4 regions of the Mesobacillus thioparans genome follow, and region 3 is predicted to be linked to each of the others. Evidence: riboswitches for the same ligand, from Rfam matches in the RefSeq annotation. Region 3 holds a riboswitch; each other region holds the start of a gene.
The links. Region 3 has a riboswitch for S-adenosylmethionine ahead of ACNAZ4_RS10635 (trans-sulfuration enzyme family protein). Riboswitches for the same ligand answer to the same signal wherever they lie in the genome.
Positions count from the first base shown of each region.

Region 1 (8,125 bases), on a different contig from region 3:
TGCCTACCCTATTGCTGCCATAACCTTCGGTGCCGCGATCATCTTGATTGCGTATGGTGGTGGTGACTTGTTCACAGGGAATACCTTCTACTATACGTTTGCGGCACTGAGGAAGAAAATGGCCTGGCTGCAAGTGACCAGGATGTGGATTTACAGCTATATTGGCAATATCATCGGTGCCGCTGCATTTGCTTTTTTGATTTACACAACAGGATTGTTTGATGATCATTCTGTGAATGGATTCTTGTTGAGCGTCGCTGAAAAAAAGACTCTCGCACCAACTTCCGAGCTTTTTTTCCGGGGGATTCTCTGTAACTGGCTCGTCTGCCTGGCATTCTTCCTGCCGATGTCGATGAAGGGCGACGGCGCAAAAATGTTCGCTATGGTGTTTTTCGTGTACTGCTTCTTTATTTCCGGGTATGAGCACAGCATCGCCAATATGTGCACCTTTGCAATCAGCATGGTCCTCGACGCCCCCCAGTCAGTTACCTTTGCCGGTGTGATCCACAATCTCATCCCAGTGACGATCGGGAACCTGATTGGCGGCGGGATCATGATGGGCTGGATGTATTACTATGCGAACAAACCATTTTTTGAGGAATGAATGTATGACAAAAAGAAAGCCGGATTTGGATAGCTGCCAAATCCGGCTTTTTTACTTGCTCAACAATGTTTTTGCTTGTAATAGGTAATCCCCAGGGCAAATGCCAGCACGGTCCCTTTCACGATATCCATTGCATAATATGGGACGGACATCATCACAAGACCATTTTGCAAAATGCCGATGAGTACCGCCCCGATGAAGGTGCCAAATGCGTTCGGTTTGCCTGCCCCGAGGACGGAAAAGCCGATAAAGGCGGCGGCCACGGCATCCATTAAATACGGCGAACCTGCATTGATTTCTGCGGTCATGACGCGGGAAGCCAGAACGATTCCGCCAATTGCCGCGAATAGGGCCGAAAGCAGATAGGCAGCTGTTTTATAGCGGTTGACCGGGATGCCTGAAAGTCTTGCTGCTTCCTTGTTTCCTCCGATGACATACATATAGCGGCCATGCTTTGTATATGTCAGGAAAATATGGACGATGATCACTGCAACTGCCATGATCAGAATGATCCACGGAACCTGCCCTATTTTTGCAAAATACGGGCTGATCGTCCCTGTTGAAAAACTGCCGTCTGGAAGGATCATGTTTTCCGAAACTGTCGCGCCCTTTGTATACGTCAGCGCCGTTCCCTGGATGATGAACATCATCGCCAGTGTCATCAGCATATCGGGAATCTTCAGCTTGACGATCATCAGCGAATTGAGTGCGCCAACGATCAAAGCTGCCGCGATAGCGGATAAAACGGCAACCAGGGTGTTCTGCGAAAACCAGACGAACATCGAGATGACAACCGCATTGGATAATGAGGCTACAGAACCGACCGATAAATCGAAACCATCCACCGTCAGGGAGATGGTGATGCCGATTGCGATGATGGTCACGATGGAGATTGACCTTAAGATATTTATGACATTGTCGCCGTTGATAAAACTCGGATTCGCAGCCGCGAAGACAGCGATCAGCACAAAGATTGTCAAGATCGTCCCGTACTTGTAAAAGAACTGGAACAGCTCAAATGTCTTTTTCGGCGGCGTTTCCTGCTGCAATGGGAGTTTGGCTTCCATCCTATCTGCCTCCTGTTGAATAAAATAAAAGTTCTTCTTCTGTTGTTTCGGCGGTGGCGAGCTCCTTGACCGGTTCACCATCATAAAGCACGTAAACACGATCCGTGATGCCGACGATCTCTGAGAGTTCAGAGGAAGCATAGATGATTCCCTTACCCTGCGCTGCAAGTTTTGCAATCAGTTCGAAAATATCTCTTTTCGCGCCTACATCGACACCCTTGGTCGGCTCGTCAAAAATATACACATCGGCATCGGCAAGCAGCCATCTGCCAATCGCCACTTTCTGCTGGTTCCCGCCTGATAAGTTTTCAACTTTGGCCGATTCTGATGGTGTCTTTATGCCAAGAGCTTTTATGTATTCCTGCGCTATGTTTTTTTCAGAGCGCCGGTCGATAAAACCAAATAGCCTGGAGAATTTTTTCAAGCTGACGGCTGTCAGATTGGAGCTGACCGATTCTGCCACCAGGACACCTTCCTTACGGCGCTCTTCCGGAACCAGCGCCAGTCCATTTTTAACCGCAGCATGCGGGCTCGTCAGTTTGAGTTTCTTTCCATTAAGACTCGCTGTACCGCTAACGGTTGGTGATGCGCCAAAAAGTGCTTTGCAGAGCTCTGTCTTCCCGGCACCGACCAGGCCGGCAATTCCGACAATCTCCCCTGCTTTTACATGGAATGAAGTGTTTTTCACTTTGTCTCCATCCGATAATCCTGCCACTTCGAGAAGAGTATTATCTCCGAATGTATTGGATCTTGCCGGAAACTGATCTTCCATCCTCCGGCCAAGCATATATTCAATCACCTGTTGTGAATCCACGTCCCCAGTTTCCTTTTTCACAATGAACTCGCCGTTCCTCATGATGGTAAGCTCGTCGCATATCTCAAAGATTTCCGGCAGCCGGTGGGAAATGAAAATAATGCCTACATTCCTTTTAGCCAAATCGCGGACAATCCGGAAAAGTTCCGTTGTTTCAGTATGGCTCAGGGGAGCGGTTGGTTCGTCGAGGATTAGGAATGAGCAATGGCTTGAAATCGCCCGGGCAATCAAAACAAGCTGTTTTTCCGCGAGTGTCAGTTCCCCGGCAAGCTTTTTCACAGGAATCTTGAGGTTCATGCCCTCAATAATGTCTTCTGCCTGTTTGAACAACTGCTTCCAATTCATCCAGTGCCTGTTGTCCAGATTCTGAACTGTTTGATTGAGCATGATATTCTCGGCCACAGTCAGCGACGGGATGATGGCTGTATCGACCTCCTGGTAGACTGTCTGGATCCCGAGCTTTTGCGCATGAGCTGGAGTCCTGATTTCTACACTCTCACCATTGAGCTGAATTTCCCCGGTATAGTGATCATGCGCGCCGGAAAGCACCTTCATCAATGTCGACTTACCCGCGCCATTCGCTCCGATCAACGCATGGATCCTGCCAGTTTCCGTGTTGAAATCCACTGCGTTCAGCGCCCATACCCCAGGAAACTCAATACTGATGTTTTTCATTTGAAGTATCATCCCGGTTCCTCCTCCCTACCTTTCTGCAAAGCAGACACTCTCTTTTGTTTGAGAGTGCCTGCTTTGTTTGTGTCTGAACTGGAAAAAATCGCGTGGAATTTCCAATTCGCTATAAAAATTGAAAAGTCGCTATAAAACTGAAAAAGTCGCTATAAAATCGAGAAAGTCGCTATAAAAATAAAAAACTCGCTATAAAACCGAAAAAGTCGCTATATAATAATTTTTCCAGCTATAAAACCTTCTCAACAAACCCTCTCAATCGTTATTTCTTATAGTGATCTTTCAATTTCTTTATCCAATCTTCTAAAAATGCATCCGATTTGCCCCATCCGTCGATAATTTCAGCCAGATTTGCCATGTTGACTGGATTTTTCGACTGCTGAAGTTCTTCCTGTGAAATCAGTGAAGCTTCAAGGTCGTAAGTTGCCGGTGTTTCTTCACCAGCCAGCTTTTTCGCCAGCAATCTCATATTCACTTCACCGATCAGCTTCGGATCAACGGCTGCTGTGTATTTCCATGGGCTGCCTTCTGCCTGGATTTCCTGAAGGTCTGCATTAGAAACATCAATTCCGTAAATCTTGATTTCATCGCGGCCTGCTTCCTTGATGGCACGGGCTGCCCCAATCGCAAATGCATCCCATGTCGCGAAGATCGCGTCAATTTCTCCTTTTGGGTGTTTGTTCAACATCGCTGCCACTGCATTCTGCGTTTGTACGCTTGTATCGGCTGCGGCAACTCCGAATCTCTCAACCTCTTTGATTCCAGGGTTAGCCTTCAAGGTTTCCTGGTAAACTTTATTTCTTCTGACCATTGGCGGGAAGCCATCGACCCAGAGGTAGACTATATTCGCTTCACCGTTTTGGTCCTTCACAAGCTGGTCGAGCGCCTGGGTTGCGAGTGCTTCGTCATCCTGGGAAGTAAGTGTCACGCCTTCAACCTGTGCGAGATCAGGATTCGAATCGAACGTCACGACACTTTTGCCCTTCTCCGTCAATTTTTTCACATCGTCTATAGTTGCAGCGTCATCTCCATGTGAGATGATGAATCCGTCATAGTCCTGCTGCAGACCCTGGTTGATGGCATCATGGAATTTTGCTGTATCTCCGTTAGCAGTGAAGACGTCGACCTTGAAGCCAAGCGCTTCCCCTTCCGCCTTCGCTCCTGCTAAAAATTGCGCAGTATGATCATCTCCGCCAATCTTGCGGATGACTTTGATTTTGACTTCTTCACCCTTCGCAAAACGATCCGGAACTCCCTCAACAGGACCGCTTGCCGTCTTCGTTTCTCCTCCACCGCAGCCAGTCAGCAGCAATGCTGAAGCTACCGCCGTTAAAAATACCTTTTTGAATCCAACTCTTTTCATCTGCATTTCCCCCTTAATGTGTCTGCTCAGTTAACCCAAATAAAAAAACCTCTCCAGAAAAGAGAGGTTTCGAACACAAAATGGTGAAAAGGTCAGATTCCTCTCTTATCTTCCAAAACATATCGTTTTGCAGGATTTAGCACCAATTCCTGATGGAACGGTTGCTGGGCGTCATAGGGCCAGTCCCTCTGCCACTCTTGATAAGAGAATTTAGTTATTTAATTAATCTGGCAAATTGATAAACTTTACTTTAAACTCCTGTAATCATATTGTCAATATTATTATGAAAATTAAATTTTTAATCTTAAAAAAGTAGCTTGTAAAAAAAAAGAAGACTCCCAAATCCGGGAATCTTCCTTTCACTAACGATCAACCCCTTCCGGCTGCGGTCATCCATTCGTACTGGCGAAGTTTTACTTCATACAGTGTCAATGGATCGCGGTACAATTCCGGGTTGGTCCTCAATTTCTCCAATTCATTTTTGCCATGGTCGATTTCGCTCTTGGCTTCTTCTACAGATTCTTCAAGAACGTTGAACGGTTGTTTGAAGAACAGATTCACATCGCGTTCAATCGATTTTTCGAAGATCTCGAATTGCTGCAGGAACCTCTTGGCGATGGTTACTCCAATTTCATAATAATCCTCTGTCTCTAGATAGGATTTATACCTGTTATAAAGCATTGTATTATTTTGCGGAAGCACGCCAAGCAGCTTGCCGGCGCTTTTCAGGAAAAAGGCTTGAGGGGTCGAGCGGTTCATGATGTTGACCTTCTCATAGTGCACGCCATTCGTCATTCGATTAGCATCTCGGCGCCAGTCATCGAGCACCCTGAAATCACAGTCAAGGCTGATTCGTTCCTCTCCGTACATAGAGTTAAAGCCCTCCGCCATCTCGCCCAAATAATTCTGGCTCTGGTCAAACTCATCCTTTGAAAATTGGATCCAGTCATTCAAATCAGCATGGAACTTTGGCATTACCGTTTGTTCCAGATACTCTTCGATTCGCTTGTTCATTTCCTGGTCCATTTCCGAATGGATTTTGCCAAAATCACTGTCCTCTGTCACCAAGTCAGAACAGCTGCGCAGTAATTCCGGAATCTTTTCAATGATTTCCGCACGGGTTTCATCCTTGATTTTACGGAATGACTTCTGGATGGAGCGTGACTTCTCTTCTTCAATATCGCCCAACTGATTGATGGCACCATTCAGCTTGCTGACCATTTCCTCGTTCCAGCTGATGGATTCCATATGGTTATTTTCGATTTCAACCCGCTTATTGAGCAAATACGTGATCGCCCGTCTGACAAAGAACTGCAGTTTCGCGGTGCGTTCCTGTTCAAGATCAACTGCGTTTCTGGTTGTATTAATAAAATTCGAGAAATCCTTCAGCTGCTGGGCATTATCATAATTGGATGAGAAAGCGAACATTTTTGCATCCGGATAGTACTGGCTGACCTCTGCCCATGTCTGGTCGAAAACTTCCGCTGCTTCCTGCTGTCCGTATATTACATCGATTTTATTCAACAGGAAGTGAATATTCAGATCCGGGAAGAATTCTGATATTTTCTCGAGGATATCCCTTTCTTTTTCCGTAAAAGGATCACTCGCATTGAGGACGAACAGCAAACTGTCCGCAAATCTCAAGTAATTGTAGAGCGGATGCTTTTCATAGTTATTCCTGTTGACCCCTGGGGTATCAATCAGTGCCAGGTCATGTTCGCGCAGGAATGGGAAGTCTGCCTTGAAATCAATGATGGTTTCATTCTTATGATTCTTGCGGCTGACACCCGCTGCCTCCTTGAAGTCCTCAACATCCATGATCTGACGGATTTCTGTATCGGTGATTTCATAGGCTGCCGGATTTTCCTGATCCATGAACCGGATGACCGCTGCAGTCGGGGCAGTAAGCAATTCTTCGCCCACGATTGTGTTGACGAAGGAAGACTTGCCATTGCCCGAAACGCCGGCGACCAGCATATTATGGACATTGGACTCGTGTAGCTCCTGGACCATCCACTTAATCTTGTTGCCAACCTCGATTTCATGATCCTCTGCCCATTTGATGATCGACTGGAACAACATCATGCTATCCTTATAGCCATCATGGTACTCATTTGAGTTCAGGACTAATGTCTCGGCATCATGTATCGCTGAAGCTGTAATCGATCCAGGAAACACCTCATTCCAGGCAATGATGGATGACGCTGCGACCAGGCTGTTCATCGGGCTTGTTATCTTCAGCCAGTTTGTCAGCATTTCCGGGATCAGCGGCGAAATTTCCTTGATCAGCATGTCGCCGCTGATCAATTCGAAATAGCTTTCCTGATAGACCGCTGACAGCTGTGTCCAGCCATCTCTTCTGTTGCCATCCATCCCGCTGAATAATTGATTGAATTCCCTTAACCATGCCATGTAGGTGCTTTCATTCCGGTAGCTTTGCCATAGAGATACAGCGAGCTGCTCGAACCGGCTTCTGTCCACCTGGAATAACACAGATAATGCCTCGTTGAAATATTCAGGTGCAAATCCCGCAGTATGTCCTTGTTCAACATACTGGTTCAAGACATCGAACCATTTTGGCGATCCTGTCCGGATTCCTTCATTGACTGCAAGCTCGACACCATTTCCCCAATCATTCTGCTCCTCGAAGAAAGAACGGGCGATTTCAGTCACGCCAGGATAATCCGGATCAAGTGCCACTGCTTTTTTGATGACAGCAACTGCTTTATCGAGCTTACCCTGCTCTATGTAAAGTGATAACAGCTGCAGGCCGCTTTCGATTTTCAGTACATCGCTTTCTGTCTCAATCGAAAGGTACAGCTCTTCCGCCGATGTCAGCAGGCCCAGCTCCAGGAACGCATCCCCCATGTTCTTTTTTGCCCATGGCTCAAGCTCATTCGTGATGTTTTCCCATTTAAAAATTGCCGCTTCATAGTCTTTATGGTGAAAATAAACCTCACCCTGCGCAAAACGGATGTTTGCCAAGTCAGGCATATCATTTTTCTGTTCGGCAAGGTAGAGCTCTCCAAGTACCTGGACTGGGTGTGTCCTGTTACCTGAGTCCATATAGGTTTCAAAATACGACTTATTGATTAATTGCTCTTCAAATGTCATGACTTTCCTCCGACCTCTCGATAATATCAATCCAAAAAAAGAGCCCTCAGACTCCTTTAGGCATGAAAAAATTGTTTTAGATAATGGCTCTTTTCTCAAACTTTGTTGCTATTGGTTACAAAATAGGATTGAATTACCTAAGATTTTTCACACAATTAACGACTATTATAAGAAAAGAGCTTGCAAACTTAGTACCGAAATACAAAATGGCTATTATCACGTTAAAATCGGCTTTAGGATTTTAACAACAATCTTTACGAAAACAGCCTTAATAACTCTTCTTTTTCCCTGTTACGGCTTACCCTCAAACCTTATCATTGTATTCTATCAGACTATTTTTCATTCAAGATTTCAGGAAGCTTTCAGTTGTGCTACAAGCACTGAAAAATATGTAATGATTTTAATAATCCATCCAGTAATTTGCCAGTTCCTGTCGAATATTAAATGACTTCTATATCTTTCGTACTAGCTTTCAA
Region 1 covers NZ_CBCSFH010000014.1:23,665-31,789, reverse strand. Annotated here, with positions in the region: gene ACNAZ4_RS19180 (formate/nitrite transporter family protein) at 1-604, shown strand, start outside; gene ACNAZ4_RS19175 (ABC transporter permease) at 664-1,671, opposite strand; partial or broken gene ACNAZ4_RS19170 (ATP-binding cassette domain-containing protein) at 1,673-2,347, opposite strand; partial or broken gene ACNAZ4_RS19165 (ATP-binding cassette domain-containing protein) at 2,669-3,160, opposite strand; gene ACNAZ4_RS19160 (sugar ABC transporter substrate-binding protein) at 3,435-4,535, opposite strand; SAM riboswitch class I at 4,638-4,742, opposite strand; gene ACNAZ4_RS19155 (dynamin family protein) at 4,905-7,649, opposite strand.
Region 1: it holds a riboswitch for S-adenosylmethionine, as region 3 does, so the genes downstream of both, ACNAZ4_RS19160 (sugar ABC transporter substrate-binding protein) here and ACNAZ4_RS10635 (trans-sulfuration enzyme family protein) in region 3, are expected to answer to the same signal.

Region 2 (8,125 bases), on a different contig from region 3:
AAGAAGACCTTTGTCATTTGCTTCTCTGAAAGTCTTTAACCATGCAAGATATTCAGGATCCTGGCTGCGGTCATAAACCTTGCCGTCCTTTTCCATTGGAATTGCAAGGAAGTTCTGCAGGTAGCCTTCAAGTGATGTATTTCCCACATCTGTGAATTCATTCAAACCAAATGGAATCAGTGGCGCGCCGTTTACTTCAGGGAACTTTTTCTTTGCTTCTTCAAGAGCCTTCAAGAATCCTTCTGGAGTGCTCATATCAGGGCTGCCGATCGCTTCATACATATCCTTTCTTACAAGGAATGTCTGGTTTGATGGCTTAAGGTCTTTATATTTGTCAAAATCTTTTGGTGATGAAGATGCATTTGGATAGCCGTAAGTGTTGCCATCTTCCTGCTTATACCATTCAACCTTCGCTCCATCAGAAACCTTGAAGAAATATGGATCATACTGATCTGCAAGTTCATTCAATGGAAGGACAAGCTCTCCTACGATCATCTTCTTGACAGCATCTTCCCACCAGCCAATTGTGATGAAATCAGGAAGCTTTCCAGAAGCGATCATTGTGTTCATTTTTTCCGCTTCATTTCCTGCAGGTGAGATAAAGTTGACTGAAACACCAGTTTTGTCGGTTACATATTTTGAGACAACATCGTCGCCCCATTTATGTGCGAACCAGGAAAAGTTTACATACCAGTCAAATGTAATTGGATCCTTGTTGGACTGCCAGCCAGGAGCATCAGCTGAAGCCTTTGGTTTATCCGTGTCTTTTTCATCGGAAGCGTTTTCATTTGTCTTACTGGAACATCCTGAAAACAATGCTAGTACCAATGAAAGAATAAGCAGTACTGAAAAGCCTTTGGAAAGAAATTTTCTCCTCATTTTTTTGACCCTCTCTCTTGTATGTTTTTTTGGGCCACATTATTTAATGTACACTGCTTTAGAAAAGGGGGAAAGACTTTTCAGCTAACTGCCAGCCTTTCCCAAGATCAAAAGGGGTAACCTTCATGAATAAAGCAATTTCCACTTAAATAATGAGCCATGTATCATTTAAATTCCTTCTTTGAAGGAAGTTTAAATCGAAGCTGGAAAACATCAACCTTTTACTGATCCAATCAGCATTCCTTTTACAAAGTATTTCTGAAGGAACGGATACACCAGCATGATTGGAAGTGTGGTGACAACCATTGTCGCGAGTTTGATCGATTGGGATGTGACAGTCTTGGTAGCGATGGTTCCTGCTGCATTCGTCATCATCTGGTTTGAGCTGGATTCAGCTACAACCTTGTATAGGTAAGTCTGGATAGGCTGCAAATCCGGGTTATTTACAAAGATGACCCCGGCAAAATAATCGTTCCACTGATAGACTCCCTGGAACAATGCAATTGTTGCGATAACCGGCATTGACAGCGGGATGATTACTTTTATGAAAATCATGAAATCATTTGCCCCGTCGATTTTCGCTGCTTCCTCAAGAGACGTAGGCAGCTCTCTGAAGAAGGACACAAATATAATCAAATGGAAGAAGTTGAACATCGTCGGAATGATATAGACCATGAAGTTATCAAATAATCCAAGGTCCCTGATCAACAGGAAGTAAGGAATCAATCCGCCGCTGAAGAACATCGTGATCACACCGACCAGCATGTAAAACTTCCTGCCATAAAGATCGCGGCGTGACAGCGCATAGGCCACCATCGCGGTGAAGAACACGTGTGTCAGGGTACCAATGACCGTTTTACCAACGGTCACCCCAAACGAGGTGACAATCCCTGGATTGCTGAAAACAGCTTTGTAATTCTCAAAAGTGAATTCCCTTGGCCACCAGTAAATCCCGCCTTTCATGGCATCGACCCCGTCGTTCAGGGAATTGACGATTACATACCAAATCGGGTAGATGGTGATTGCGCAGATAAAGAGCATTATAAGAATGTTAACGTTGTCAAAGATGTATTCACTTGTTGTACGTCTGTTGCGTTTAAATAATTTGAACACAACCTCACCCCCCTAGAATAAAGATGTTCCATTCAGTTTCTTCGTAATCTTGTTCGCAGACAGTAGCAGGATGAAGGCAATGATCGCTTTTAATAGACCAACTGCTGTCGCATAGGAGTAACGGGCATTTTGAAGACCCATCTGGTATACATAAATATCGATTACATTACTAGCACTTTCATTCAAAGAGTTACGCAAGATCAAAATTTGGTCGAAGTTCGAGTTCAAGACACCGCTTACAGCGAGGATGAACAAAATTGTGATTGTCGGGCGAATGGATGGCAATGTAACATGCCACATTTTTTGAAAACGGCTCGCTCCGTCGATCGTTGATGACTCATAAAGTTCTGGCGATACACCAGCAATTGCCGCTAGATAAATGATCGCTGACCAGCCCAGCTCTTTCCAGATGTCCGAGAGAATCACGATGGTCCAGAAGTTATCAGGTTCAGCCAGGAAGTTCGTACGTTCGCTGATCAAACCCAGTCCCAGTAGGATTTCGTTGATGACTCCGATATCCGCAAGCCATGTCGTTAAAATTCCGCCAAGCACTACCCACGAAAGAAAGTGCGGCAGGTAGGAAATTGTTTGAACCGCTTTCTTGAATTTCATTGAAGTAAGTTCATTTAGCATAAGTGCAAAAATGATTGGCAGTGGGAATCCGATAACCAGTTTAATCAAGCTGATTCCGAGCGTATTTTTCAGGACGATCCAGAAATTCTCATCGTGAAGGAATTCCTTAAACTGCAACAAACCAACCCATGGCGCTTCCGAAATTGTCTTGATGATGCTAAATTCCTTGAACGCGATAATCAGTCCATACATTGGGATGTAGTTAAAGATGAACATCCATACTACACCGAGTAGTGCCATCGCTTGCAAATACTTTTGTGAAATGATCGTCTTTTTAACTTTTTGGTATTTTTCCTTTTTCGTTGCCTTTTCAATAATGGTGTCACTGACATGTTGTTCGACTGGCTGCTCTATCTTGACTTCCATTTCTTCACCACCTTGGTTGCTTTGTCTTTCTGTACTTTCATCATAAAAAAAAGGGCTTACATTTATAAGCCATCGAATTTTGCTTATGGTACCAATTTTTTAGTTTTGGTATAAATAAGCGAAATATTGATACCATCACGTTGTTATCGTTTTCATTTTTTCGGTTGGCGAAGGATAACCGTTTGTCCTGATTGCCCAATTCGAAGTGAATTTAAATTCTTACCGCATAAAAAAACCTGTGCGCCAGACTTCTCAATGAGTCTGATGCACAGGTTTCTCAGCTTTTTAATAAAGTTTTTACCCTAATGCCACGTCGAGGATCATCATGATGGCAAATCCAAACATGAGGCTTAATGAGGCAAGGTCGCTGTTCCCATTTTCCTGGGATCCAGGGATAACTTCTTCGGCGACTACGAATATCATCGCACCTGCCGCAAAACTTAACGCATATGGGAGAAGCGGCTGGATGAATATGACGGCGGCTGCTCCAACCATCGCCGCAACTGGTTCGACCATGCCGGAAAACTGGCCGTACATGAAGCTTTTCTTTCTTGACATTCCTATTTGCCTAAGGGGCATTGATACTGCGACGCCCTCCGGGAAGTTTTGGATGCCGATCCCTATCGCAAGCGCGATCGCGCCCATAAGCGAGGCCGACGGAAAACCTGCAGCTGCAGCTCCAAAAGCGACTCCCACCGCGAGACCTTCAGGTATATTGTGCAAGGTGATGGCCAAAACCATCAAAGTGCTTCGCCTTTTCTTTTCCGGATGGATTCCCTCTGCTTTTTCCATCGATAAATTAGGGTGTAAATGCGGCATCAATTTATCCACGACCATCAGGAACAATCCGCCTAAGATAAACCCAGTCGCAGCTGGCGCCCAGCTTGGCAGGCTTCCTCCCTCACCCATCTCAATCGCAGGAGCAAGAAGCGACCAGAAACTTGCAGCAATCATGACTCCTGCTGCCAGGCCCATCATACTGTCCAGAAATTTTTGGTTTGGATTTTTCGTTGTAAACACTAAAGCAGCGCCCAAAGCTGTCATTCCCCAGGTAAACAAGGTCCCGATCAGCGCCTGGACAACTGGATGTAAGCCCATAAAATATTCAAGCATCCTTATACCTCCCAAGACTTGCTCTGTAATCAAATGTAATTCATTTTAATGTATTATATGGATGATGAAGTGGTGAATATATCTTGTTCTACATAAATCAGACCGCTCTGGATATGTTTTATCAAGATTACTACATTCTAAACGTTATTCCAATCTTATTTATTTTTAATCTCCAGGCTTTGAGCCGGATGAATGGATTTTCACCCAAAAAAGGGATACTCTAATAAGATAGTTTATACATGGAAGGGAACTAAGTCATGATTGCAAAAACAGAAGAAGATTTTAACGGATTAAAAGAAATTGGCCGGATTGTTGGCTTGATTCGGGACGAATTGGTGCAGAAAACCGTGCCTGGCATTACAACGAAGGAACTTGATGAATTGGCAGGCGCCTTGTTCGAGCAGAATGGGGCTATTTCTGCTCCGAAAGGCGAGTACAATTTCCCAGGGTATACATGCATCAGCGTGAATGAAGAAGTGGCCCACGGGATTCCGGGGAGCCGTGTCATCAAAGAAGGCAATCTCGTTAATATCGATGTTTCCGGATCGAAAAATGGTTATTTTGCCGATACAGGGATTTCCATTGTCGTTGGCGAAGGTGACCCGATTTTAACAAAGATATGTGAAACAGCTGTAGAGGCTTTTGAAGCGGGCTTAAAAAAAGCAAAACCAGGGTCGAAGAAAAGCGGACTTGGCAAGGCCGTTATGGCGACTGCGCGAAAGAACGGTCTGAAAGTAATTAAAAACCTGACCGGACATGGAATCGGGCGGACAATCCATGAGGCTCCCGATCACATCTACAACTATCATGAGCCATGGGATGACGAACTTCTGAAAGAAGGAATGGTCATCGCTTTTGAGCCATTCATCTCCACTGGTGAGGAAGAAGTTTTCCAATACGAACATGATGAATGGACTTATGTCACAGAAAACAGTTTTGTTGCACAATGTGAGCATACGATCATCCTTACTAAAAATGGACCGCTTGTGATTACCAGATAGATTTTGGATTGAAACCCTTGCTGCTGCAGGGGTTTCTTTTTTTTTACGCATACGTCTCAATTAATACTAAATTCCTATTTTTCGTGTTTCTAAAAAAAAAATCAACAAAATGATTGACACATTCTCTGCGACGCAGTAAAGTAATAAACAAGATTTACAACAACTCAATATTCGAATTACTTCTTATCAAGAGAGGTTGAGGGACTGGCCCTATGACACCTCGGCAGCGGACTCCTTTGGAGACTGTGCCAAATCCAGCAAGCAGAAGCTTGAAAGATAAGAAGAGGCCGACTTTTCATTTCATGTCCTCTTCTTTCTGAAGGGGACTTTTTATTTTTCCAAAGAACCCCACCTACAATTTCATATCGTTACTTTCTTATCAAGAGAGGCGGAGGGACTGGCCCTATGAAGCCTCGGCAGCGGACTCACTTTGAGGACTGTGCCAAATCCAGCAAGCATGAGCTTGGGAGATAAGAAGAGTTCTTGTCCAGCATTCGTTGCGGCATGCCCTCTTCCTGTTTCCCGGGAAGAGGTTTTTTTCTTTATAAGAAACTTTGAATTTTTATCAAATTAGTGTCTAGCTACAGCGCCTAGCCAGTTTTCATCCCTGAGTGGGCTCCCTGGAGTATCTTGCGATAAGCGTTAGCTTTGAGCAGCTCGAGTCGCACGTCTAGTGTCGCCTCCTAGAAACTCCGAAACTTCAACTCCGCCGGCAGAAGCAAAAAGCGCTTCTTTGTCGGAGTCTCCAGTTTCTGCGTTTCTGGACAGTCGGCTATACTTTTCGAGTTCGGTCCGCCCAATGAAGTCAAAGAATGACTTCACAGGTCGGCCCTCCAGCGCTTGTCGGGGCTGACCAAGGCGCTTGCGCTTTTCAAGACAAAGGAGGAAGACAGTTGATTACATTTGAACAAGTGGAGAAAGTTTATGAAAGCCGCGGGAACAAGGTAGCGGCACTTAATGGGATCGATCTGGAAATCAAAGAAGGACAGATATTCGGGGTCATAGGTTTTAGCGGTGCAGGAAAAAGCTCACTGATCCGCTGTGTGAATCTATTGGAACGGCCGACGTCAGGACGGGTGATTGTCGATGGCTGCGACATGACTTCCCTTTCGGTAAAGGAAGTGCGGGAGGTTAAAAGGAATATCGGAATGGTATTCCAGCATTTCAATCTCTTGAACTCCAAAACGGTATTTGAAAATGTCGCGATGCCGCTCGTTCTAGGTAAGCTTCCGAAGGCGAAAATCAAAGAGCGGGTTTATCAGCTGCTCGATTTTGTCGGTCTCGCTGATAAAGCAGACAATTATCCTGACCAGCTTTCAGGCGGGCAGAAACAGCGCATTGGCATTGCACGGGCCCTGGCAACCCAGCCTAAGATCCTGCTTTGCGATGAAGCGACATCAGCGCTTGATCCGCAGACAACCAGTTCGATCCTTCAGCTTTTGAAAAAAATCAACAAGGAGTACAACATTACGATTTTGATCATCACCCATGAAATGTCTGTCATCAGGGAAATCTGTGACCGGGTCGCTGTCATCGAGGAAGGAAAAATCATTGAGGAAGGCTCCGTTTTTGAAGTTTTTTCAGCCCCAAAAACAGAGACAGCCAGGAATTTTGTCAGCACAATCATGAATGACAGGATTCCCGATTCCGTTCGCAGGATCATTGAAGGACATGCAGGCCTGCAAAAGGTATTCAAGATCAACTTTGTTGGCGAATCAGCTGGCGAGCCGCTGCTTTCACAGCTTTCAAAGAAGTTCGATATCCATATCAATGTCCTGTTCGGGAATATCACCGAGCTGCAGGGAATTCCATTCGGGAACCTGATTGTCGAGTTCCAGGGAAGTGATAAGGAAATTTTGAGGGCTCTTAATTTTATCAATCAGCAAAAAGTCAACATAAAGGAAGTGACCGCACATGCTAGTTAACTCAGAACAAATCACCCAGGCATTAATTGAAACACTGCAAATGGTTGCGTTCTCCCTGCTGTTTTCAGCAGTCCTCGGAGTGCCGCTCGGCATTGCGCTTGTCGTCACCAGGAAAGGTCATTTGCTTGAAAACGCACCTGTTTTCAACGTATTTAACAGTGTCATCAACATATTCCGCTCAGTGCCATTCATTATCCTGCTCGTCGCAATCATCCCGCTGACCCGGCTGATTGTCGGCACATCGATCGGCACGGCAGCTGCTGTCGTCCCGCTTGTCTTCTATGCAGGGCCGTATATTGCCAGATTGGTAGAGAACTCCCTGCTGGAGGTAGATCCGGGAGTCATTGAAGCAGCCGAAGCAATGGGGGCCACTCCCTGGCAGATTGTATTCAAATTCATTCTTCCAGAAGCAATGAGCTCCCTCATCCTTGCTTTCACGATTGCAACGGTCGGATTGATCGGTGCATCGGCAATGGCCGGGGCCATCGGAGGCGGCGGACTCGGGGATTTGGCGATTACATATGGATACCAGCGTTTTGATACCCAGACAATGTTCATCACAGTTGGCATCTTGATTGTCATGGTCCAGGGCCTTCAATCACTTGGAAATATATCAGCTAAAAAAATCAGAAGAAGATAATCAGGAGGAAAACAAAATGAAAAAACTTTTACTAGCATTGATCGTACTTAGTCTTACATTAATCAGCTCCGCATGCTCCAGCTCTTCATCATCCGCAAAAGGCGGAGAAACCGTCAAAGTGAAGCTTGGTGTCAGCGGAACGGATCATCGAGTATGGGATTTTGTCGCAAAAAAAGCTGAGAAAGAAGGAATTGACGTTGAAATCGTCACCTTCTCGGATTACGTCCAGCCGAACCTTGCCCTTGCTGAAGGCGAATTGGATGCAAACTCATTCCAGACCGTATCCTATTTTGATGCTTTTATCAAAGAACACAATCTTGACCTTGTACCGATCGCAACCACGCAGATCGCACCAATGGGAATTTATTCAGACAAATACAAAGACATAAAAGACATTCCTGAAGGCGGAAAGATTGCCCTGGCAAACGAAGCGACCAATATGGGAAGAGGTCTGC
Region 2 covers NZ_CBCSFH010000017.1:68,654-76,778, reverse strand. Annotated here, with positions in the region: gene ACNAZ4_RS21040 (type 2 periplasmic-binding domain-containing protein) at 1-879, opposite strand, end outside; gene ACNAZ4_RS21035 (carbohydrate ABC transporter permease) at 1,093-1,992, opposite strand; gene ACNAZ4_RS21030 (ABC transporter permease) at 2,005-2,991, opposite strand; gene ACNAZ4_RS21025 (ZIP family metal transporter) at 3,289-4,104, opposite strand; gene map (type I methionyl aminopeptidase) at 4,362-5,105, shown strand; SAM riboswitch class I at 5,286-5,388, shown strand; SAM riboswitch class I at 5,479-5,582, shown strand; gene ACNAZ4_RS21015 (hypothetical protein) at 5,748-5,927, opposite strand; gene ACNAZ4_RS21010 (methionine ABC transporter ATP-binding protein) at 5,999-7,030, shown strand; gene ACNAZ4_RS21005 (methionine ABC transporter permease) at 7,020-7,670, shown strand; gene ACNAZ4_RS21000 (MetQ/NlpA family ABC transporter substrate-binding protein) at 7,687-8,125, shown strand, end outside.
Region 2: it holds a riboswitch for S-adenosylmethionine, as region 3 does, so the genes downstream of both, ACNAZ4_RS21010 (methionine ABC transporter ATP-binding protein) here and ACNAZ4_RS10635 (trans-sulfuration enzyme family protein) in region 3, are expected to answer to the same signal.

Region 3 (8,125 bases):
GCGGCTCAAGCGCTGGGTCTGGCGCGTCGATTGCAGCGAATCTTGCTGCAGCTGCGATTGGTACGGAAACAGATGGCTCGATTTTAAACCCTGCATCGCAAAATTCATTGGTCGGCATCAAGCCGACAGTCGGACTGGTCAGCCGGACTGGCATCATCCCGATTGCCCACACCCAGGACACGGCAGGCCCGATGGCAAGAACGGTAAAGGACGCGGTGTATCTTTTACAGGGTATTGTCGGACAGGACCCGCAGGATCCGGCAACAATGGTAAGTCTGCCTGAATTCAACCATGAATCACTTTTTGATAAAAAAGCATTAAAAGGAACGAAGATTGCTGTTGTCAGGGAAGAGTATATTGGCAAATGGACAGAGGAACAGGAGCAAATCTTTCAAAAAGCGGTTGAACAATTGGAGGAACTCGGCGCCGAGGTGATTGAAGCAGCTATCCCGGCAGCAAAAGCGAAGTGGGGATACAATGTTTTGAGCTATGAATTCAAAGCTGACCTGAATGCCTACCTAAACGAATTGGCACCGACTATTCCAGTCAGGACGCTTGCCGATGTCATTGCCTTCAATTATGAACATGGTGAAAAAATGCTGAAATATGGCCAGCAGGTACTGCTCGATTCAGAAGCGACAAGCGGAAGCTTGAAGGAGGCGGAGTATCTCGAAGAACTTGAATACAATCTTTATATGGCCAGGGAACAAGGAATTGATTACGCCCTGAAGGAATACGGAGCGGATGCGGTGCTTTTCCCGATGGATGGATCGACAATCGGCTCAAAGGCGGGTTATCCATCAGTTACGGTACCAACCGCTTATACCGAAGATGGGGAACCAATCGGAATCACTTTCACGGGCACAGCCTTCAGCGAACCGCTGCTGATCAGGCTCGCTTATGCCTACGAGCAGGCAACCACGGTCCGCCGCGCACCCGAACTTGGAATAAACACCAACGAAAAAATCCATACTACACCTTGAATCCATTAAAAGGAGCGAGGAAGCATGGGTAAGCAAAAGTTAGGCAACGGAAACGCCCAGCGCAACAACAACAAGAAAAAGGGAAATAACACACCAGAAGAACTTGTTGAATTTACAACCGGCCAAAAAGAAAAGAAATTCAACAATCCGATTGATTAAACAGTAAAATGCCCCTGCGATTTCCTCGCGGGGGCATTTTTTAGAAAACATCATTAATAATTGAACTCGCATTGGGAATTTTATTGGCGAAAAAATGAATAATTCGACCACTTTTGGAATTAATTCGACCACATTTTGAAATAATTTGGCGGATTTTTAATTAATTCGACCACATTCCTGAATAATTCGACCAAGTCTACATTTAATGCCCGCTGCTCTTATCAAAATTACTCCCCGAAACATCGGCCACATTCTCAATCGCGACGAGTGCGTTCGGATCGATGTCATCCACGACGGAGCGCAGGGTGGATAATTCAATCCGGCTGACAATTGTGTAGATGATTTTCTTTGGTTCGTTTGAAAAAACGCCCTGGCCCTGGATATAGGTCATGCCGCGTCCTAATTGCTTTAACAGGGCTTCGGCGATTTCTTCCGGGACATCGGAAATGATCGTCACTGATTTTAGCTCTTCCATCCCCTCGACGACGACGTCAATCATCTTGAAGGCAATGAAATAGGTGATGATCGAGTACATGGCTGTTTCCCAGCTGAACACAAGCAGTGCGGCCAGAAGGAAGATGAACAAGTTCATGACCATGACGATCTGGCCAACGGACACGGTGCGCTTTTTGCTGACAAGGATTGCGATGATTTCGGTTCCGTCGAGGGCTCCTCCTGCACGGATGACGAGTCCTACGCCGGTTCCAAGGATGACGGCGCCGATGATGGTTGCCAAAAATAAATCATCGGTCACCCGGTCGAAGTGATGGAAGTAGGCGGTCGCTCCGGATAAAATAATGACGCCGTAAAGCGTCCGAAGCGTGAATTTCGTGCCCATCCTCCTGTATCCGATATAGAGGAAAGGCAGATTGAACAGGATCAGGAATATACTCATCGAGATGTTACTCAATTCGGCTGCGATGATCGAAAGACCGATGACACCTCCGTCAAGGATGGCATTGGGCACAAGGAACATATCAAGACCGAATGCGGCGATGATTGCCCCGATGGTGATCGTCACCAGCTGTGTAACCTCTTTTATGACTCTTTTTTTCTTCGTTGCTGCCACTGCATATCAAACCCTTTTCTATAAAAATCTACTATTTAATTTCAATGTATGTACTATACTTATTGTATCAAACTTAAATGTCATCTGGAAATTTTACATGATATATCCATGATTAGAAAAAGTACGTTTTGGGGTAATGAGTAGGGAAGTGAATCGAAACAACGGAGGGACCATTTTGGCTAACGATACTCAAGTTAAACATAGATCCAACAAGCATCAGACATCATCAAAAAAACGGAAAAACCAACACAACAGGAAAACCAGCAAAAACCGGGGCAACGACTCATATCTCCGGACCAATCCGAGACCTGCTGTTGACGATAACCGCCTCAAGCGTGTAGATGAGAACGTTGACGATCAACAGAAAAGGGATTATAGCAACGAGACAAAGCAAAAAAGAAGCAAAGCATCAAACCAGGATAACGGTAGATCCACAAAACAGAACAGCGGCAATGCATCAAACCAGGATAAGAGTAAATCCATAACACAGAACAGCGGCAAAGCATCAAACCAGGATAACAGTAAATCCACAAAACAAAACAACAGCAAAGCGTCAAACCAGGATACGAAACAGAACAGCAGCAAAGCCGCAAACCAAAACAGCGACAATTCAAAAAAACAGAACACCGACAATTCAAAAAAACAGAACACCGACAATTCCAAAAACCAAAACAGCAACAACGAAAAGTCCCAAAAAACTTCTGCGCCTCAGGGCTCTTCAGATAACCAGGAGGTAAAGCATAAGGAGCAGTCCGGCAAGTTTGAGACGGCTTTTAACCGAATCCATAAAGCGCTGAAGGAAATGGTGAAGGGGACGGACAGCGATGCGTTTGTCGAGCTTCTGTACTCTGGCTATAAAAATCATTCATTGGTCCGCAAGTATAAAAGTGAGCTGCATCAGTTTGCCAAGCTGCGGAATGCGATTGTCCATGAGCGGGTGAATGCGGACTATTATATTGCCGAGCCGCATATCGAAGTGGTCGAACGGATTGAGGAAATCGCGAAGGAATTCGAGAAGCCGCAGACGGCATTATCGATCGCGACCAGCCCGGTGTTTTATTATTATGAGGATGCTTATCTAAAAGATGTGCTTAAGGTCATCAACAAGTTTGATTTTACGAGATTCCCTGTCTATGACAAGGATGATAAATATGTTGCATTGCTGACTTCGACGGAAATCATCCAGTGGATGGCGAAGCATTTTTCCGACAGTGTCGTCCACTTTGAAAATGTCCAAATCAAAGAATTGCTGACGAAGGGGAAGAATTATTTCGTCACGTTCGTGGATGAGGAAGCATCTCTATACCATATTGAGGAATTATTCGAGCGTTACCATACGAGAGGCAAGAAGCTACAGGCGGTCATCATCACGGAAACAGGCGACCGGCACGGAAAGCCAATTGGCGTCATCACCCCATGGGATTTGCTTGACAGCGACCCTGAGGACTGATTCACAAATATTTTGAAATTCGTTCATTGACGAGATTACGGCGAAATTGATATACTTCAGCTAATATAATGATTTGAAAAGAATAACTCTTATCCAGAGCGGCGGAGGGACAGGCCCTGCGAAGCCCGGCAACCTTCTTTTTTATAGAAAGGTGCTAATTCCTGAGGATCGATTTCTGAAGATAAGAGAGGCTGAGCAGTTGGAACCTCTCCTTATTTGGAGAGGTTTTTATTTTTTAAAAAAGCAGGTGGATGAAATGAACAACAGGTTTGAAACGGAAGTGCTTCATTCAGTACATACGAAGCAGCAGGGAATTAAAAGCAAGGCAACGCCGATTTACCAGACTTCGGCATTTACGTTCAGTGATCTTGATGAACTCGAGGGCTTTTATCAGGGTGAGGGCAATTATTTATACTCCAGGGTCGGCAATCCGAATACGGATGAACTCGGGCATGCAGTAGCGGCTCTTGAGCATGCCGAGGATGGAGTGGCTGCTTCCTCGGGCTTGGCTGCAATTTTGGCCGGGGTCCTCGCAGTGGTGAAGAGCGGTGACCATATTGTTGCCGCGGACGATGTGTATGGCGGGAGCTTCCATATGCTAAAAGCAGAGCTGGAGCGCTTCGGGATTGAAACGACCTTCGTGCCGTTCGCGGATCTGGGCAATGTCACCAACGCCATCAAGGCGAATACGAAGCTTCTTTACACCGAGTCGATCACAAATCCGCTGCTCCGCGTTGAAAAGCTGGATGAAGTCATCGCGCTTGCAAAGACGAGGAACCTCGTTGTATTGGTCGACAATACGTTTGCTACTCCGCTCCATGTGCGTCCATATGAGCTCGGTGCTGATCTTGTTGTTCATAGTGCGACAAAATACATTGGCGGCCATAGTGATGTCACTTCTGGCGTCATCGTTGGCCGTAAGGAACTGATTGCCGAAGTACGCGCGAGAATTGTCAATCTTGGAGCGAATCTGAGTCCGTTTGAAGCATGGTTGACATGCAGGGGCTTGAAGACGCTTGCTTTAAGGATGAAGGCACAATCGGAGAATGCGAGATTGCTTGCTGTTAAACTTCGTGAAAATAAGAATATCGCAAAGGTATATTATCCATTCGAAGAAGCTGAACAAGGCTTTGGGGCTATCGTATCGGTCGAGCTGGCGGAACATGTTGATGCTGATCGATTTTTCAAATCGCTGGGCTGGGTGAAAATCGTTCCGACACTCGCGGGCGTCGAAACCACGGTCTCCCATCCGCTGAAAACTTCCCACCGTGCCTTGCCTCCTGAGGCTCAGGCGGAACTTGGAATCACGTATCGTCTTGTGAGGATTTCGGTCGGAATTGAGCATGGGGAGGATATCGTATCCCAGTTTGAAGCAGCATTGGCTAAAGCTGTTGAGTGAGATAGGAATTTTTCCTGAAATGTCGATATTATTAATAGAAGATTATTCATCCCCAGTATTCATGCTGGGGATTTTACAGGAGTGGATAGTATGCGGGACCTTTCGTTAAAAACAAAGGTGTTTGCTTTTTTTGGCATGTTATTTTTTGTTTATGCCATTTCGACGATTTACAATTTTTACTTGCTAAATTCATTCAAAAAAGGCTCTGATCCGTCCGAACTGGTATCGAGGAGCACGTATTCGACAGCCATTGCAGGAACGCTGATTTCAATAGGCTGTCTTGTTTTCATCATTATTTTATTCAAAAGGGTGTTCAAGCAGATCGACCGACTTACAGATGCGACGCAGAAAATTGTTTCGGGTGACCTGTCGGTGGATCTGGCAAGTGACTCAAGTGATGAGATTGGAAAGCTGACCTCCCATTTTGATGCGATGATCAGTCAATTAAGGCTGCTCGTGGCGCAATGCCAGGACAATACTCAGGTGTTGCATGACTCTGCGAGAAAGCTATTTCAGAGTTCACAGGTCCATGAAAAAGAAAGCGAGAGAATCAAAGCTTCGATTCTTCAAGTCTCTGCCGGTTCTGAACAGCAGCAGGGGCATTCAATCGTGCTGAGTGATATCGTCGACAATATGGTGCGTAGAATCAGCGAGATTGCTGAACTTGCCAATATGATCGAAACGATGTCCACAAGCAATGCAGTGAAAAGTGAAGAAGGTCAGGCAATCATCAGCGAAACGAGCCAACAGGTAGGACGGATGGATCAGATTACGAAACAGGCAGCAGAGGATGCTGAATCACTGGCCGAACAAACAAATAAAATCGACGAGATCGTCAATATCATTTCCGGAATTGCCAATCAAACGAATCTGCTGGCATTGAATGCGGCCATCGAAGCTGCGCGTGCCGGAGATCAGGGGAAGGGGTTCGCGGTGGTTGCCGGGGAAGTGCGCTTATTGGCTGAGCAATCGCTCCAGGCTTCGCGTCAAATCCAGGAAACGATCGAAGTTGTCCGCAGCGATATCAAAAAAATGGTGGAGGTGATGTCTGGAGGCAGCTTGGAAGTGCAGAAGGGGAGCAGGTTATTCGGCAATGTCCAGATGCAATATGATGAGATGCGGGACGGAATCCTCTCCATCCAGGCTGAAATAGGCACAATCAGCCAATACGCTGCAGATTTGAATCAAGAGACAGATAAATTGTTGGCGATGAATGATGAGACGAATGCGATATTACAGACAAATGCAGCCGGGATCGCTGAAATGGCAGCAGGGTTTGAAAACCAGGGAGAGACGGTCAGGGAATTGACCTCGACTGCAGAGAACCTGACACAAGTCTCCTCGGTGTTGAACAAAACTGTATCAGTCTATACCCCCAGCCAATAATCCTTCGACATTAGGTTTACACCTCCTGTAGGCGGGTATCTTTAAAAGGACTACTCGTCTAAAGGAGGCTTTTATAATGTTTGAACATGAAAAACATCTTGTTGGAGTATATGATAACGAGCAAGACGCAATCCAGGCCGTTGAGGACCTGAAGAGGCAAGGGTACAATACCGACGATATCTCTGTTATTAGTAAAAACGACGAAGAGGTTGATCACGTCAACGAAGCAACCGGTACAAAGACTGAGGAAGGTCTTGCTGCAGGTGCGGCAACAGGCGGCGTATTAGGCGGCCTTACAGGATTACTTGCAGGCATCGGGGCCCTAGCGATTCCTGGAATCGGCCCAATCGTGGCTGCAGGCCCGATTGCTGCGACACTTACAGGTGCTGCAGTAGGCGCTGGTGCCGGCGGATTAGCTGGAGCATTGATCGGAATGGGTATTCCGGAAGATGAAGCAGATCGCTATGAAGGCTATGTAAAGGAAGGCAAAATCCTCGTAGTCGTCGAGCGTGACGAGAACAGAGTTGGCCTGAATGATGGTACTACAACTACAACAGCTGGCTTGGACGGAACAAGGACCAACAACCCTGTTGATGCACCGCTAACTTCGGACAATCCTGCCAACACTCGTTTTGACAACACACGTGATTTTTAATTCATAAAAAAGGCTGCCATCTGGCAGCTTTTTTTATGTGCTCCGATATTCAAGATTCCCGGGCACATTCATTTGCAGTTAGTCCATTCATGCTGGCTGGCGTTCAGTTGGCAGCCAGCTTTTGCTATTCTTTTTCCCGTGTATCCAGTAAATCAATCCGGCTCGCATCATCGAAATCAAAAGCAGAGGTAATGAAAAACATTAAAGTGCCGCCAACCAGGCCGAGACAAATGACATAACCGATCGTCATAACCCATAGATATCCCATAATCCTCATTCCTCCCTTAATAAAACTATATGCATGGTTAAAGTGATGTTTTCTTGTAAGTTCATTAACAAACTGTATATTTTTATCAAATATTCTCATCCTATCAGTTGAGGAGGAGTGAAGATGGTGAAAAAAATCATAGTGGTCCTGTTTTTAATGTGTATGGCGATGCCGCTAGCAACATTCGCACAGCAGGTCTATACCGTTAAGCCCGGGGACTCTTTATGGAAGATTTCAGTCAGGTTTAAGATTGGCCTTTCGGAAATTATTGGTGCTAACCCGCAAATCAAGAACCCCAGCTTGATTTATCCTGGCCAGCAGGTCAATATCCCTGATTTAAGTGCTGCAAAGAGTATTGAAAGCCAGGTCATCCAGCTGACGAACAAGGAGCGGGAGAAGAATGGACTGAAGCCGCTTGCGGCTGATTGGCAGCTTTCAAGAGTTGCGCGCTACAAATCCGCAGATATGAGAGATAAGAGTTATTTTTCCCATACAAGTCCTACATACGGCAGTCCGTTCACCATGATGGGGAACTTTGGGATCAACTACCGAAGTGCTGCTGAAAACATAGCGGCAGGCCAGAGGACCCCGAACGAAGTAGTCCAATCGTGGATGAACAGTCCGGGACATCGCAAGAATATCCTGAGCCCTGCATATACGCACATTGGCGTCGGGCATGTAACAGGCGGGAATTATGGTCATTATTGGACCCAGATGTTTATTGCAAAATGAATAACGAAAGTAATACTCCGGTGA
Region 3 covers NZ_CBCSFH010000005.1:123,583-131,707, reverse strand. Annotated here, with positions in the region: gene ACNAZ4_RS10655 (amidase family protein) at 1-983, shown strand, start outside; gene ACNAZ4_RS10650 (hypothetical protein) at 1,008-1,142, shown strand; gene ACNAZ4_RS10645 (YitT family protein) at 1,345-2,211, opposite strand; gene ACNAZ4_RS10640 (CBS domain-containing protein) at 2,387-3,661, shown strand; SAM riboswitch class I at 3,748-3,849, shown strand; gene ACNAZ4_RS10635 (trans-sulfuration enzyme family protein) at 3,918-5,060, shown strand; gene ACNAZ4_RS10630 (methyl-accepting chemotaxis protein) at 5,151-6,446, shown strand; gene ACNAZ4_RS10625 (general stress protein) at 6,523-7,101, shown strand; gene ACNAZ4_RS10620 (hypothetical protein) at 7,226-7,369, opposite strand; gene safA (SafA/ExsA family spore coat assembly protein) at 7,493-8,101, shown strand.

Region 4 (8,125 bases), on a different contig from region 3:
AAAGCACTTGATGATAAAATCAGTGCAGAAGTGAAGCGGCAATCGCTGCGCAGTGAGGGGATCCTGAATGATCTGTATCTCTTGAATATCCAGGTGAATGATTATTACGATTATCTTCAGAAGGATTTGAAGAACCAGATTCAATTCATTATCCTTTCGGCAATCATCGGCAGCATACTGCTTGTTCTTGTTGCCGGGGGAATCGGGATCAGGCTGACGAGCTCGATCACAAGGCCGTTGAAGCAGATTGCCATCAATGCCCAGGAAATCGCCAAGGGTAACTTAATGATTGAAAAAGTCCCATATAAGCATAAGGACGAGCTGGGGACCTTGAATGAGTCCTTCGACATGATGGCGGCTCAATTGACGTCCTTGCTGCAAAAAGTGAACAGGGCCAGCAAGGAAGTAGAAGATTTTGCAGAGGGAATCGAACAGGAAAATGTAGCGCTTACCGAGATTTCGAATCAGGTCGCTGTTTCGACGGATGAGCTATCAGCAGGTGCCCAAACCGTCTCGGAAGATCTCCAGCAATCCGTTGAGCTGATTGACGAAATGGATAAAGAAATCATGCTGAACTTGGACTACAGCCAGGAGTCTTCCTCATATAGCCAGGAAGCGGTGGAAGCGATTGGTGAAGGCAGAAAGGCAATTGAGGGGCAAAAAGTATTGATTACAGAAAACAAAGCGGCTTCCTATTCCATCCAGACAGCAACGGGCAAGTTTGTTGGTTATGCTGCAAAAATCGAAGACATGGCCAAATCCGTTTCGGCAATCGCAGCCCAGACCAATCTGCTTGCATTGAATGCAGCAATCGAAGCGGCAAGGGCTGGAGAGGCTGGAAAAGGATTTGCGGTCGTTGCATCAGAAGTCAGGAAGCTGGCTGAAGAGTCAAACCTGGCCACAACGCAAATTTTCGATATGGTCAACCTATTGAAGTCGGGTCTCGACGAAATCGGGGAAGCGGTGAACAAAGGCGGCGTCATCGCTGATGAGCAAATGGAATCGATGAACCTGACAATGTCAGCTTTTGAAAATATAGAAGCCAGAGTCAGCGGCATCTCGGAAAAAATCGTGCAGCTTGTGAAAGGAACGGAAGCCTCCAAGGAGCTGGGAGCAAAGGTCCTGCACAATGTTGAATCCATCAGTGCTGTCGTCGAAGAAACAGCAGCTGGAAGCGAAGAAATTTCAGCTTCCACAACGGAACAATTAACGGCATTCGGCAACCTTTCGAAAAAGGTAACAGAGTTGAGGAAACTGACCAACGAATTGAACGAATCAGTTTCTATTTTTAAGTTTAATAAATGATTTTAAGAGTATCATGGCCTGGAGCTGTGATACTTTTTTTATGGGGATGAAAAGCGAAGAATTAATTGCAAAATCGGTACTTGGTCGAATTAATTGAAAAAGTGGTCGGAATATCGGGGAATGTGGCCGAAATAATCAAAAATGTGATCGAATAAATGAAAAAATCGCCAGAATATTGAATTATGGAGCAAATCAAAGCCTGAGAAATGGCAGAAATAATGGTGAATGCTGCCCAAAGACGATATAATTCCTTGAATTTGACATGCAGTTTCAAATATATGAGTCTATAATAAAATAAAAGAAATAAGAATTATAGAAAGCGACTGCATACGGCTAAAAACAGAAGAGAAGGTGAAGTTTTGAAACAAAGAGATTTATTCCTGGCATTTTTTCGCGTGGGAATCCTTGGTTATGGCGGCGGGCCGTCATCGATTCCGCTTGTACATAAGGAAGTGGTAGATAAATATAAATGGATGGACTCTGATGAGTTCGGTGATATTCTTGCTTTGGGAAATGCGCTCCCTGGTCCGATCGCGACGAAGATGGCAGGCTATATCGGCTATCGAGTGGGCGGAGTCGTGGGAATGATCAATGCCCTGGCCGCAACGATGGTCCCGACAATCGTCCTGATGATTTTCCTGCTTACTGCCCTGAATTCATTCAAAGATCAGCCCTGGGTAAAAGGAATGGCCGATGCTGTCGTACCGGTCGTTGCCGTCATGCTCGCTGTCCTGACCTGGGACTTCATCAAGAAATCGGGGAAATCGAAGCTTGGCTGGGCTTGGACAGCTGTTGCGCTGATTGCCAGCCTGGTGCTGCTCCAAATCCTGAATGTACATCCTGCAATTTTAATTTTCATCCTGCTGCTTGGGGCTTTATTAAAAAAAGACTCTTCACCATCTGAACAAAAACAAATGGGAGGGGAGCAAAAATGATCTATTTCCAGATATTTTTAGCGTTTTTCATTCCCGGTATTTTAGGCTACGGCGGCGGTCCTGCCTCGATCCCGTTGATTGAAAATGAAGTCGTCGACCGATATGACTGGATGACGGTCAATGAATTCAGTGAAGTACTCGCGATGGGCAATGCACTCCCGGGACCGATCGCGACGAAGATGGCCGGGTATATTGGCTATTCAGAAGGAGGAATCCTCGGCGCCATTGTCGGTGTGTTTGCAGCCGTGGCACCATCGCTGATCCTGATGATCGGTCTGCTGGGACTGCTGATGAAATACAAGGATTCCCCTCGTGTCAAAAGGCTGACAATCATCGTCCGTCCTGTGATTGCCGTGCTCCTTGGAGTCATGACCTATGATTTCTTTTTCTCCTCCTATGAAGGTGTCGGCATGACACAGACCATCCTGATCGGCGGAATCAGCTTCGTCCTGATGGAGAAACTGAAGGTGCACCCGGCCTATGTGATCGCTGGTGCGCTCGTCTATGGAGCCCTTGTTTTAGCTTAAACAAGGGTTTTTCTTTTGAAAATAAATTCTCTTACAGCCACAACGGTGTAAACGATTTCAATGGAAATCATTGAAAAAAACTTTGTTGACAAATATATCAGATAGTTTTAATATTTCAATTATCGAAACGAACTTAATAAGTTACTTATCAAGAGAGACTGAGGGATTAGGCCCGATGACGTCCGGCAACCTCCTTTATGGAAAGGTGCCACTTCCTGCAGAATGGTTTCATTCTGAAAGATAAGTCGTATAGATATTTACGATGCCTCTTTCTTTGAATGAAAGAGGCTTTTTTTATTGAGAGAAAACGGGGGTGCAAAAATGATTGAAGTGAAGAGCCTGGTCAAGGTATATGAAACGAAAAAGGGATCGGTGACAGGTGTTGAAGATGTTTCGTTAAAAGTAGAAAAGGGCGAAATTTACGGGATTGTCGGATATAGCGGAGCAGGCAAGAGTTCTTTGCTGAGATGCCTTAATCTCCTAGAGAAGCCCACATCGGGAGAGATTTATATTGATGGCGTGGAGCTCACCTCTTTAAGCAAGGGCGAGCTAAGGAAAGCCCGTTTGAAAATTGGGATGATTTTTCAACATTTCCATCTTGTAAGCGCAAAGACAGTCAGTGAAAATATCGCTTTTGCGCTAAAAGCTGCCGGCACTGCGAAAACAGAGATAAATGAGAGAGTGCTAGAGCTTTTACATATGGTGGGGCTTTCCGACAAGAAAGACGTCTATCCTGCCCAGTTGTCCGGCGGCCAGAAACAGCGTGTTGGCATAGCCAGAGCGCTGGCGAATAATCCATCAGTCCTGCTATGCGATGAAGCAACCTCCGCTCTTGACCCAAGCACGACCCGCTCTATTTTATCTCTACTTAAAAAGATTAATAGAGAGTTAGGAATCACAATCGTGCTTATAACGCATGAAATGGAAGTGGTCAAGACGATTTGCGACCGGATGGCCGTGATGCAGGATGGAAAAATCATCGAAGAGGGAAATGTCTACGATATTTTTGCCAATCCACAGGAGCCGCTGACAAAGGATTTCGTCAACTCCATCCTTCAATTCGAATTGCCGGAAAGACTGAGGAAGGAGCGGGAAGGTAAATTGATCAAGATCTATTTCCAGGGCGAGATTGCCGAGCAGGGTGTCATCTCGGATGTATTCCAAAAATTCAAGGTGAGGGGAAACATCCTCCACGGAAAAATCGAGTATATCCAGGAGATCCCACTAGGGATTTTCATTATGGAAGTTTCGGGCGAGACCCTTGAAATCGACAGGGCCATTGACTATATCGCATCAAGGACAAGAAATCTGGAGGTGATTGAAGATGCTGCTTGATAACCTGGTCGCACTGCTGCCGGAACTGAATAAGGCATTCTTTGAAACAATCTATATGGTCGGCATCTCCATCCTTGTTTCGATCATTGTTGGGCTGCCGACAGGGGTTCTTCTTTTTGTCACCGATAAAGGCCTGTTCCTTGAAAACCAGCTTTTTAAAAATATTGCCGGTTTCATCGTCAATATGATCCGGTCGGTTCCGTTCATCATCCTGTTGATCGCCCTGCTGCCGCTTGCGAATTTAATCGCCGGCACGACAATCGGGCCGACAGCCGCATCCGTTTCATTGTCTGTTGCGGCGATTCCGTTCTTTGCGAGAATCGTCGAGCAAAGCTTGCGCGAAATCGATAAAGGGGTCATCGAGGCAGCGGTGGCCACCGGAGCTACTCCGTGGATGATCATCAAGGATGTCCTGATTCCGGAGGCGAAGCCGGGAATCGTCCAGGGTGTCACCATCACGATCATCAGCCTTGTGGCCTACTCGGCAATGGCGGGGATTGTTGGCGGCGGCGGAGTCGGTGACCTGGCAATCCGTTTCGGTTATTACCGTTACGACAATACCATCATGATTACAACAGTGATTATCCTGATATGCCTTGTCCAGCTGATCCAGTTTGGCGGCGACAGGATTGCTAAATTAGTAGACAAAAGATAAAAATTGGGGGTTATTAAAATGAAGAAATTATTGTTCTCTTTACTGTTACTTTTATCAATCGGGTTGTTGGCTGCATGCGGCAGTGACTCAGCCTCAGGCAGCGATGCGAAGGCTGACAAAAAGCAAGTTACATTCGGAGCGACATCAGGGCCATACAGCGATATGGTCACAAAAGGCATCAAGCCTCTGCTTGAGAAAAAAGGGTATGAAGTGAAAGTGGTCGAATTCAGCGATTACATCCAGCCAAACCTGGCTCTGTCAAAAGGGGATCTTGACGCGAACCTGTTCCAGCACAAGGTGTACATGGAAAACTTCGCAAAAGAACACGATCTTGAGCTGTCTGAAGTGATTGTCGTCCCAACAGCGCCAATGGGGATTTACTCAAAGAAGTTCGATTCACTGGATGAAGTCGCAGAGGGTTCGGCCATCGCGATTCCAAACGATCCAACCAATGCAGCGCGTGCCTTCCTGATCCTTGAGGATGCCGGCCTGATCAAGCTTGATCCTAATGCTGATCCGCTAACTGTTTCTGAAAAAGATGTTAAAGATAATGTCAAGAACCTGCAGTTCAAGCCAATCGAAGCAGCACAGCTTCCAAGAGCCGTCGAAAGCGTTGACCTGTCGGCTGTACCCGGCAACTTCGCCCTCGCAGCAAAAATGGATCTGTTGACTGCGCTTCAGCTTGAAAACATGCCTGATCAGTATCGCAATCGTGTCGTCATTAACACCAAGGACCAGGATGCCCAATTTACAAAGGACATCAAGGAAGTCGTCGAGTCTGATGAGTTTGAAAAAATCATCGATAATGATTTCAAAGGTTTTGGAAAGCCAGAGTGGATGGAGTAAGAGTGTGAAATAAGGAAGTCCCAGCAGCCGATGCTCCTGGGACTTTTCCTTTTTTATAGCTTTCCCCCCTATAAATTGGGTAAAATATTGAAGAGGCTCTTTTCCAGAATTCACATACAAGATGGGGAACAGAAGCGAGCTTCAGAACTACACAAGTTTCAATCAAACAGTAACAGAGGGAGATATATGGATAAACGAAATAACAGATCTAGACATTTGGCAGCTATTTCACTGGCGATTATGGGTGCGGGTTTCCTCGCGATGATTCCTTTTCAGGATTCGCTGATCGGGAAATTGCTGATGGGCGGTTTTGAGGCCGGTCTTGTCGGCGGACTCGCTGACTGGTTTGCTGTGACGGCGCTGTTCAGGCATCCGCTCGGCATCCCGATTCCGCATACGGCACTTTTGCCGAAAAACCGTGATAAAGTAACGCGCGCATTAATCAATATGCTTGAGAATGACTGGCTCACGAAAGAAAGCATCATGGAAAAGTTCAAGCAGATTCATATTTTGGATAAAATTTTTGAGACGGTCGAGAAGGAGCTTCACTCTGAATCTGTGAAAAACAGTATCCAGGCGTTCAGTCTGGATGTCGCAAGGAAAGTGGATGTTGAAAGATTTGCTCCAGCCATCGAACAAGAAATCAAGGGCTTCCTTTTATCGGCGGATTCTTCCGAGTTACTACAAAAGGCTTCCGACCATATCCTGGCGAAGCAATATGATTCAGCTGCATTTGACTATGTCCTGCAAGAGACGGAAAAATGGGCGTCACAGGCTGAAGCGAAAATGGTGCTTGGCAAGCTTGGAAAGCAGGCAATCGATACAACTGAAGCGGATGGTCTCATGAAATTCGCGATTCAATCATTCAGCAATATGATCACCGAAGAAAAGGTCGGCAATATTTTGCAATCATTCATTTTAAAAAGAATGAAAAACCTGCAGCAGGATGATAACCGATACCGCCACATGATCTTGGATAAAATCCGCAAAGAGCTGGGTGGCATCAGTGAGCGTGAAGCCCTTATGACTGAAATCCAGTCCTGGAAAAATAAAATGGTCGAGGAAATGGATTTAACAGGACAGATCAAGGGAGTCCTGGCCAAGTCAAAGGATCGTGTGATTGTGCTTATCGAAAAGGACAGTTTTGTGGATGACACGATCACTCCACTTGTGAAAAAATTCATCGAGGAAATCAGAGCGGATGACGAGAAAGTAGCAGCAATCGAAAGCTGGCTGCATGCGAAAATTGCCGGGCTGATTGAAAGGAACCATTCAAAGATCGGGAAGCTTGTCAGAGAAAACCTGGATAAGCTTGATACGGAAACACTCATTGACATGATGGAAAACAATGTCGGGAAAGACCTGCAATGGATCAGGGTCAATGGCGCGGTTTGCGGCTTCCTGATCGGCCTTGGATTAACCGTCTTCAAACTCATTGTCATGTGAATGTGAGACCAATTAGAGCATCGACATGGAATGAAAAAAGCCTCCTGAGTTCACTCAGGAGGCTTGCTTATTCATTTCGTTGCTGCTTTGTTCCTAAAGATTGTTTTACGGATGAATGGGATCACCCAATGGTCCAAACCATATCGTCCTGCGTTATACCCTGCGAACAGGAGGATGAAGCCGAAGAAGATGTCTGTTGGGTTATGGGATACGGTTCCTGCAAGGAAGAAGCTGAAGTTCATGATCAATCCGAAGAACATTGCTGCTGTTGTCAGACAGCCGAGAATCAGGCCCAAACCAACCAGGAATTCACCGACAGGAACGATGAAGTTGAAGAAGTCAACATTTGGAAGTGCGAAGTTTTCCAGAAAAGATACATACCATCCATAAACAATTCCATCTGGACCTTTGACGGGGTTGGCAATGGCGTTAGTTAAATACCCTGTTGCATCAAATCCCTCTCCGGTCAATTTTCCCCATCCGGCTGTCATCCAGTTGTATCCAAGCCAGATCCGAATGATTGTCAGCAGGCCAGCTGCGACATTGTTTTCCCTTAACCAATTCGCGAACATATGAATCGCTTCCCTTCAAAATGACTGATATTTGATTACACTACACTATATTGGTTTTCTGTATTATGATGAGTGCTTGAGAACGCTGTTCACAAAATAGCAATAACATATTGTCAGGATTTTGAACGAGGAAGGATTTCAAAGCCAAGAAAAAGAGCCTGCATGACACAGGCTCTTTCAGACTTTTAAGTTAAACGGCTTTATGTGCAGTTTCCGGTTCCCTTTTTAAAACAGTCTTGCGGATGAAAGGAACCACCCAGCGGTCTAAACCGTATTTGCCAGCATTGTAGCCAGCGAACAGAAGGATGAAGCCGAAGAAGATGTCAGTTGGGTTATGAGATACAGTGCCTGCAAGGAAGAAACTGAAGTTCATCACAAGTCCGAAGAACATAGCAGCAGTAGTCAAGCAACCAAGGATCAATCCAAGACCGATCAGGAATTCACCAAGCGGAACGATGAAGTTGAACAGGTCGACATTCGGAAGTGCAAAGTTTTCAAGGAAGT
Region 4 covers NZ_CBCSFH010000006.1:4,049-12,173, reverse strand. Annotated here, with positions in the region: gene ACNAZ4_RS11320 (methyl-accepting chemotaxis protein) at 1-1,305, shown strand, start outside; gene ACNAZ4_RS11315 (chromate transporter) at 1,665-2,240, shown strand; gene ACNAZ4_RS11310 (chromate transporter) at 2,237-2,767, shown strand; SAM riboswitch class I at 2,910-3,014, shown strand; gene ACNAZ4_RS11305 (methionine ABC transporter ATP-binding protein) at 3,089-4,102, shown strand; gene ACNAZ4_RS11300 (methionine ABC transporter permease) at 4,092-4,757, shown strand; gene ACNAZ4_RS11295 (MetQ/NlpA family ABC transporter substrate-binding protein) at 4,776-5,603, shown strand; gene ACNAZ4_RS11290 (DUF445 domain-containing protein) at 5,790-7,049, shown strand; gene ACNAZ4_RS11285 (DoxX family protein) at 7,121-7,621, opposite strand; gene ACNAZ4_RS11280 (DoxX family protein) at 7,812-8,125, opposite strand, start outside.
Region 4: it holds a riboswitch for S-adenosylmethionine, as region 3 does, so the genes downstream of both, ACNAZ4_RS11305 (methionine ABC transporter ATP-binding protein) here and ACNAZ4_RS10635 (trans-sulfuration enzyme family protein) in region 3, are expected to answer to the same signal.